DNA from 2 places in the Pseudonocardia sp. C8 genome. Region 1 is predicted to be linked to the other one. Evidence: predicted binding sites of a transcription regulator. Region 1 holds the regulator's gene; the other holds the start of a gene.

Region 1 (4,410 bases):
CCGCACGAGGTGCAGGACCGGCGACGGCGGGTGCAGGTCCCGTCGTCGGCGGTCCGGGAATCGATCACCCGCGAGTCCGGGTGCCGGCAGAACGGGCATCTCACGACGGATCCACCCTTCTCCCGTCACCGACCGGGAACGCCTCGCGACGATCAGCTCCCCCAACCCCTGGGAGAACGACACCAATGTAACCCCAACATCTAGGGGTCCGCCAATCCGGAGCCGGCGTGGCGCCGAGCTTCCCCCGATCGGGACCCGAAGACTCGCACACCCGCCCTCACCGGCTGCCGGGGCCGTGGACGCCCTCCGGGAGGCATACCCACTGATCAGACGGCACGACGCCGGTGCGGGCGCCGCCCACCGGCCGGATCCGGCCGCGCCGGACGGCCACCCGGTTCCGCGACACGCCGCACCCACGCGCCGGACGGCACGCCGGATCGCCACCGCGCCACCCGGCCCCTCAGCGGTCGACGACGAGCACCGGCGCCGACCCCTCGGACGGCACGGCCGATCCGGCGTTCCAGCCGGCGGCGGCGTCGCCGAGCAGCCCCAGCAGCAGCACCACGGTCGCCGAGCAGAGCACGGCCGCGGCCCCGGCCAGCAGCCGCTCCCCGCGCGGGCGGACCCCGCTCCGGCCACGACGCCGGGCCACCGCCACCAGGCAGCGGCGGGACGCCGGACGCACCACCCGGACTACCCGGCTCTCCCGGCCCTCCCGGACGGCGGACGCGCCGCCACCCGGCGTGGGAGCCGGACCGCCGCGCCACACGGCGGCCGGCCGGGCCGGCCCGCCGGGCAGCGCGCCGCGAGCGCAGACGCCGCCGCGGCGCGGACCGGGTTCGGGCTCGGCACGTGCCACCCGCAGCGACCGCTCCGCTCGCACTGCCGGCACGGACGACCGCACCGCTCGCGCCACCGGCAGTGACTGCGCCGTGACCGCCGCGAGCACGGGCTCGTCGGGATGGCGCCCGTCGGGGCAGACCGCCGGGCGGCTGACCCTCCGGCGCGCCCGGACCGGGCCGCGCCTCCCGCCGGATCGCACCCGGCGCGCCACCTCGTGGACCTCGAGCTCTCGCATGGCTCCTCCGTATGGTCCTCGCGGACCGTCCGCGATCACCGTCGACGCCGGCCCTGCCGTGCGCCGTGCCCGCCGGGCGACCCTTCCCCGAGGCCGATCGAACGGGCGTACGAGCTGTGTAGCACCGGACACCGACAAGAATCGCGTCGCCGCAGGTCAGCGAGCCGTCAGCGCCCGGAGGAGACCGCTGCCGGCACTGCCGGCGCTGTCGGCCCGGCCGGAAGCGACCCCGCGGCCGACAGGTCGGCGAGCAGTCCCAGCCCGACGACGGTCGTCGCCGCCGCCAGCACCACACCCGCACCGGCGACCACGCGCCGCAGCACTCCCCGCGCACGGACCGCGGGCCGCGCCCACGGGCCGCCGGCGCGGACCGGTTCCGCTCCACCCCTGCCGACGCCGCCGACGCCCCGCAGCTCCACCACCGTCGCGTCCACATCGCACCCTTCGCTGCCGCGTCCGGACACCCCGCCGGGCACCCGAGGGCATCGAATCGATGTTCGATCGAACGCCCGTGCGATGTTGTACCACCGGAGCCCGGCCGGAATCCACGACACGCCGCCCCGGGCTTCGAACGCATGTTTGGCGTCCGGGCCCGGAATTGGTTACGCTCGTGGCGGTACATCCTCGAGGAGGCGAATGCGATGGCAGCGGACGAGTCCGGAGACGGGGCGTCCACCGGACAGGGTTCCGCGAGCGTCCGGGAGTTCCCCGAACCCCCGGCCGCCACGCGCGGTCTGACGCCGCGTCAGCGGAAGGTCCTGAGGGTGATCCGGGAGTGGGTGGACCAGTACGGCTACCCGCCGAGCGTCCGCGAGATCGGTGACGCGGTGGGGCTGACCTCCACCTCGTCGGTGCACCACCAGCTGCGGACGCTGGAGCGCAAGGGCCTGCTGCGCCGGGACCCGAACCGCACCCGCGCGGTGGACGTGCGCAGCCCGGAGCAGGCTGCGGAGGGCACCGACGGGAGCGCCGAGCCCGCGCGGACCGAGCGGCCGGCGCCGGCGTTCGTGCCGCTGATCGGCGACATCGCCGCCGGCGGCCCGATCCTGGCCGAGGAGGCGGTGCAGGACGTGTTCCCGCTCCCGCGCGAGATCGTCGGCGAGGGCACGCTGTTCCTGCTCAATGTCAAGGGCGACTCCATGGTCGACGCCGCGATCACCGACGGGGACTGGGTCGTCGTCCGCCAGCAGCCGGTGGCCGAGCAGGGCGAGGTCGTCGCCGCGATGATCGACGGCGAGGCCACCGTGAAGACGTTCCGCCGCAAGGACGGGCACATCTGGCTGATGCCGGCCAACGACGCCTACGAGCCCATCCCCGGCGACGACGCGTCGATCCTGGGCCGGGTCGTCGCGGTGCTGCGCCGGCTCTGAGCCCGCGGCGGTCAGCGCCGGCGGCCGTGCAGGGCCATCGCGCCGATCCCGGCCAGCAGCAGCGCACCGAGTGCGCCGGCCCCGGCGACGGCGGGCAACCACTCCGGCGTCGACCGCTGCCGGGGTGCCTCGGCGGGTTGCGGGACGACCGGTGCGGTGGCTGCGGTCGCCGCGGCCACGGCACCGGGCACGGCGCGAACCCCGGCCGGGGCCGTCGCGCGGGCCTCGGTGCCGGAATGCAGGGTGCCGCGGCCGTCCACCGCGACGGCCTCGCCCTGCGCTTCGTCCGGCAGCGGTACCGGCATCGGCGCCCCACGCACGGCGTCCACCAGCGCGTCCCCGGTCACGGCACCGGCCGGGTCGCTCCGGAGCGGGAACAGCCAGGCGTCGGTGTACGTCCGCAGGACGGCGGCACGCCCGCCCTCGGTCCCGGGTGGTGCGACCGCACCGCCGGTGACCGTGCGGGCGCCACCGGCGCCGAGCGGGCCGCCTGCGCCGGCGGAGTACGGCAGGACGATCTCGGCGACCCGGCGCAGCCCTGTCGTCCCCCCGTCGCCGAGCGGGCGGTCCGGGCGGTACACCCCGGCCGCGCCGCTCACCTTCTCCACGATCAGGGGCACCCCGTCGTCGGCGACCAGGACCGCCTCGGCGTCGCGCGGGCCGTCCGGGTAGACGAGGTCGTGCACCCGCGGCGGACCGGACGTCGGCAGCACGACCAGGCGGACCGTGTCGCGCCCGGCACCGTTGTCCCCGATGTCGGCCAGCCACAGCGCACCGTCGGGGGTGACGCCGAGGTCCTCCACGTCCTCGACCGCCACCCCGGTGTCCCGCACCGCGCTGACCGCGCAGGTGGCCGGGTCCAGGGTGGTGACCGTGCCGGATCCGCCGCCGTCGGCGATGGCGTGATACCGCTGCGGCGGGCCACCGACCTCGCCCTCGGCAACGAGGCCGGACAGCTCCGACATCCGGTCGTCGTCGATCGTGCAGACCGGCCGCGGCGCGCCGGGACCGGGCCGCGGCACCTGGGAACCGGCGGCGACCGGCGCCGCGGTATCCCGGACCGCGGGCCCCGGTGCGGGAGCGCCGGGCGCGGCGACGGCGAGCGACCCCGGGAGGGCGAGCCCCACGACCGCGGACACGAGCAGGGCGGTACTCCGGACGGGCCGGCGGGCAGCGCGACGCGGCAGCGGCCGACGTCCGACGGCACCCGGGATCGACCGACCGGCGGCACCCGGCACCCACCGGCTCCAGGCGCCACCAGGTACCGAACGACGGCCCGCGGCACCGGGCATCGAGCAACGTCCTGACGCCATGCCGTGCCGCGGGGTCGTCCGCCGGGGCGGGCGGGTCAGTTCCGCGCCGCCGCCACCGGCATCTCGGCCGTGGCACGAGGTCCGACGGCGTACGGCAGCACCGCCACGCCCAGCTCCGGCCCCACCCGGGCCCGGATCCGGGTGCCGTCGCCGGTGTGCTCCTCGGCGAGGACCTCGCCCTCGTCGTGCAGCCGGGCCACCAGCGCCCCCTCGGTGTAGGGCAGCAGCAGGTCGACCTCGTACTCCGGGCGGGGCAGCCGCTCGGCGATCCGCTGGCGGAGCTTCCCGATGCCGCGACCGTCGTGCGCGGACACGAACACCGCCTCCGGCTGAGCGTGCCGCAACCGGGCCAGCGCGAGGTCACCGGCGAGGTCGGTCTTGTTGATCACGAGCAGCTCCGGCGGCATCGTGCCGCCCTGCTCCTCGCCGATCTCCACGAGCACCTGGCGGACGGCGGCGATCTGGTCGTCGGGCAGCGCGTCGGAGCCGTCGGCGACGTGCACGAGCAGATCGGCCTGGGCGGCCTCCTCCAGCGTGGAGCGGAACGCCTCGACCAGCTGGTGCGGCAGGTGCCGGACGAACCCGACGGTGTCGGTGAGCGTGTAGGCCCGCCCGTCCGGGGTCTCGGCCTTCCGGGTGGTCGGGTCCA
Region 2 (4,410 bases), 380 kb from region 1:
TCGGTGGCGGGCCGCGGCGCCGGACCGGTGGCGGCGCGGGATCGGGTGGTACGCATACGGGCCTCCTGGAGATGGTGGGTCGGGCGAGGACCGGGAAGGCCGGTGACGTGCCGGAACGGCCGGAGACGCGCAGCATCGGTTCCGGTCCCGGGGACGACGTCACGGGCCGGCGGGCGCGCGGCCTCCGTCGGAGGAGGAGGCCGGGCGGGCCGCTCAGCGGAACCGGATCAGCATGGTGAGGACGGTAGGGAGCGCCGCGGCGCCGTGCCACCGGTTTTCGCGCCGCTATCGTCGCCGGTGATGGACGGGCACGAGACGGACCTCGTCGTGATCGGCGGCGGCATCGCCGGGGTCTCGGTGGCGTACGAGCTGGCCGCGCACGCACGGGTCGTGCTGCTCGAGGCCGAGCACGACATGCCGGTGCACGCCACGGCCCGCTCCGCCGCGACCTACATCCCCGGGCACGGGTCGGCCCCGTTCCGCGCGCTGATCGCCGCGTCCGGGCCGCGGTTCGCGGCACTGCCCGACGAGCTGGGGACGCCACCGCTGCTGTCCCCGCGCCCGGTGCTGCACGTCGCCACCGACGACGCCGGGGCGGCCGCCCTCACCGCGATGCTGGCCGAGCAACGCGGCGAGCCCGGCGCCCCGGTCGCGCTGGACCCCGCCGAGGCCCACCGCCGGGCACCGGTGCTGCGTGACCCGCCGCGGGCGGCCGCGTGGACCGCCGGCGCCGCCGACGTCGACACCGCCGCCCTGCACGACGGCTACCGGCGCGGGCTGCGCGCCCGCGGCGGCACCGTGCTGCGCGGAGCGCGGGTGGTCTCGCTGGCGCGGGACGGCAGCGGCTGGGTCGCGACGACGGCCGCCGGGCACGTCGTGCGGGCCGGGGCCGTCGTCGACGCGGCCGGGGCGTGGACCGACGAGGTGGCCGCACTGGCCGGCGTCCCCCGGATCGGGCTGGTCCCGTACCGGCGCACGATCGCGGCGTGCCCGGTCGCGGACCCGTCCGTGCTGCGGGTGGACGGCGCCCCGCTCCCGCTGATCGCCGACGCCGCCGAATGCTGGTACCTCAAACCGGAGGCCGACACGGTCCTGGTGTCACCAGCCGACGAGTCACCCCAGCCGCCGGGCGACGCGCGGCCGGACGAGCTCGACGTCGCGCTCGCCCTGGACCGGGTCGGTGCCGCGACCACGCTCGGCCTGCGGTCCGTGCGCACCGCCTGGGCCGGCCTGCGGACCTTCGCCCCGGACCGGGCGCCGGTCCTCGGGGAGCGGCCGGGCCATCCCGGGTTCCACGTCGTCGCCGGGCAGGGCGGCTCCGGTATCGAGTCGGCGCCGGCGCTCGCCGCCCTGGCCGCAGCGGTGATCCTCGGACGCCCGGCACCGGACGACGTCGGGAGTGCGCTGGCGCGCTCGTGAGTGGTTGGTGGGGCCGGGGCCCGCGTATCCACTCACGGGCGCGTCAGCGCAGCGGTGCGCCGGTCTTGTCGCGGATCTCGGTTTCGGTGACGCCGGGGGCGGTCTCGACGAGTTGCAGGCCGTCGGGGGTCACGTCGATGACGGCGAGGTCGGTGACGATCCGGGTCACGCAGCCCAGCCCGGTGATCGGCAGGCTGCACCGTTCGACGATCTTCGGTGATCCGTCCTTGGAGACGTGGTCCATCATCACGATGACCCGGCGGGCGCCGTGGACGAGGTCCATCGCCCCGCCCATGCCTTTGATCATCTTGCCGGGGACGGCCCAGTTCGCGAGGTCGCCGTTGGCGGCGACCTCCATTCCGCCGAGCACGGCGACGTCGAGCTTGCCGGCGCGGATCTGGCCGAAGCTGTCCGAGGAGCCGAAGTAGGCGGCGCCGTCGTTGACGGTGACGGTCTCCTTGCCGGCGTTGATCAGGTCCGGGTCGACCTCGTCGTCTGTCGGGTAGGGGCCGACGCCGAGGATGCCGTTCTCGGAGTGCAGGATCACCGTGCGACCGGCCGGGATGTGCCCGGGGACCAGGGTCGGCATGCCGATGCCGAGGTTGACGTAGGAGCCGTCGGGCAGCTCCTCGGCGACCCGGGCGGCCATCTCGTCGCGAGTGAGAGCCATGATCAGCGCACCGTCCTGAATTCGACCGGCTTGTCGGCGTCGGGGACGTGCACGACGCGCTGGACGTGGATGCCGGGGGTGTGCACGTGGTCGGGGTCGATCTCGCCGGGTTCGGCCAGGTGCTCGACCTGGGCGATGGTGATCTGCCCGGCGGCGGCGGCGTCGGGGTTGAAGTTGCGGGCCGAGCGCCGGTAGACGAGGTTGCCGTGCCGGTCGCCCTTCCAGGCGTGGACCAGTGCGAAGTCGGGGGTCAGTGCCCGCTCGAGGACGTAGGAGGTGCCGTCGAACTCGCGGACCTCCTTGGTCGGTGACAGCACCGCGACCGAGCCGTCCGGGTGGTAGCGCCAGGGCAGGCCGCCCTCGGCGACGAGCGTGCCGACCCCGGCCGGGGTGTAGAACGCCGGGATCCCGGCCCCGCCCGCGCGCAGGCGCTCGGCCAGGGTGCCCTGCGGGGTCAGCTCGAGCTCCAGCTCGCCGGCGAGGTACTGGCGGGCGAACTCCTTGTTGTTGCCGACGTAGGAGCCGATCGTGCGCCGGATGCGGCCGGCGGCGAGCAGGGTGCCCAGGCCGAAGCCGTCGACGCCCAGGTTGTTCGAGATCGTCTCCAGATCGGTCGCGCCCTGCTCGAGCAGCGCCGCGATCAGCGCCGTCGGCACGCCGCACATGCCGAACCCGCCGACCGCCAACGACGCGCCGTCACCGATGTCGGCGACCGCCTCCGTCGCGGATGCCACCACCTTGTCCATCACGCACACACCTCCGTCGCCGACGACCGTACATGAGTGTTCGTCACACGCACAAGCGTTCGTTATGCGAACACGACGGCGTGCGCTCTTCCCGCGACGAAAGGGTCGTTCGTGGGACGGCGGTGACGCGGGGAGCGGCGACCACCTCGCCGGCGCTCACGGAGCCCGGCCACGCTCGCGCGACCGGGTGAGCGGCACCGGATCCCGTGAGCGGCGCGGACCGGGCCTCGCCGGTGCGGGGTCAGGGCGGGGTGGGGGTGCTGTGGCCGTCCCCGACGGCGATCTCGCCGTCCGCGGTGACGTCGGCGTAGACCCCCGCGCACGCCCACACCCCGCCGACCTGCGGGATCTCGATCCGGTTGTGCTTGGCGACGGTCCGGAGGACGCCGGCGTCACGCGGCAGGTCACCCTGCGCAAGGGTGGTCATCACGCACCGCATCGTGGCGAACGAGTACCGCACGCCGGTGCTGCCGATGGTCCCCACCGACCCGGGCCAGTCGTTCTCGACGAAGCCGGTGCCCGTCCCGTCGAGCACGACGTTCGGCCGGTACCGGCGGACGTCGAACGTGACCTCCGGTGCCAGCTCCCGCAGCCGGTCCAGGGTGGACTCGGTGAGGACGTGCAGTGTGGACAGGTCGAAGAAGGTCCCGGGCGCGCCGAACGCCGAGACGTCGAACCGGCTGACCCGCTCGCCGGACTCCTCCCGCCGCGCGGTCGTGCCCTCGATGAGCTGCTCGGGGGCCAGCTCGCCGACCGGCAGGTCCTCGAACTCCGGCCAGACCTCCTCGAACTGGCTGCCCTCCGGCGGTTCGGCGACCAGCCGCACCTCCCGGCCGAGCACCGTGGACAGTGCGATGTCGACTCCGGCGTCGTCGGAACGCAGCATCGAGCCGTCCGGGAACCGGATCTCGACCTCCGGCAGCGGGCGCCCCGGCTCCGGCTCGGCGGCGAACCGCGCCGAGAAGCCGAGCAGGCCGGCCCACAGTCGCGGCACCTTGGCGCTCGCCACCGTGCCGGACTCGACGTCGTACACCGCCAGCGCGCGGTCGCCGAGCAGGCCCCGGCCGGTCACCACCGACCGTTCCACGGACTCGCCGAGCATGGACTTGACCGGGTACCGGTGCAGGGAGACGACCGTCATACCCGGGTGTCTACCCGCTCCGGGCCCGGCTCGCGAGATCGTCCTCAGCCGAGGAGCGCCACCCGCAGGTCGTCCGCGGATGCGTACACGGTCTCGGCGCCCGCGGCCACCAGCTCGCCCGGCTCGGCGTAGCCCCAGCCCGCACCGAGGCAGCGCAGGCCGTGCTCGGCCGCGCCCTCGACGTCGTGCAGCCGGTCGCCGACCATCGGCGGGACGTCCGCACCGGACGGGTGGCCCAGCCGGCGCAGCGCCTCGGCGACGACCGCGCCCTTGGTGGGCCGGTCGGCCGCGCGGGTGTCGCCGACGATCTCGGTGAACAGGTCGGTCCACCCGTGGTGGGCGAGGATCTTGAGCGCGGACGGCTCGGCCTTGCTGGTGGCCAGCGCCATCGTCACGCCGGCGTCGAACAGCCCCCGCAGGAGCGTCTCGACGCC

What was found. The regulator LexA, encoded in region 1, represses DNA repair genes until DNA is damaged. The targets are predictions, from matches to a motif close to CGAACACGTGTTCG.
Region 2: the regulator LexA is predicted to act here: its motif matches at 2,884-2,897, upstream of H7X46_RS09295 (CoA transferase subunit A).

Annotation. Positions count from the first base shown of each region.
Region 1 is NZ_JACMTR010000002.1:1,460,796-1,465,205, reverse strand. Features, by position in the region: gene nrdR (transcriptional regulator NrdR) at 1-104, opposite strand, end outside; gene H7X46_RS07460 (hypothetical protein) at 461-892, opposite strand; gene H7X46_RS07455 (hypothetical protein) at 1,246-1,512, opposite strand; gene lexA (transcriptional repressor LexA) at 1,720-2,448, shown strand; gene H7X46_RS07445 (hypothetical protein) at 2,460-3,587, opposite strand; gene hflX (GTPase HflX) at 3,797-4,410, opposite strand, start outside.
Region 2 is NZ_JACMTR010000002.1:1,843,256-1,847,665, forward strand. Features, by position in the region: gene H7X46_RS09280 (hypothetical protein) at 1-56, opposite strand, end outside; gene H7X46_RS09285 (FAD-binding oxidoreductase) at 301-1,419, shown strand; gene H7X46_RS09290 (3-oxoacid CoA-transferase subunit B) at 1,463-2,089, opposite strand; gene H7X46_RS09295 (CoA transferase subunit A) at 2,092-2,835, opposite strand; gene H7X46_RS09300 (MOSC domain-containing protein) at 3,077-3,976, opposite strand; gene H7X46_RS09305 (HAD hydrolase-like protein) at 4,021-4,410, opposite strand, start outside.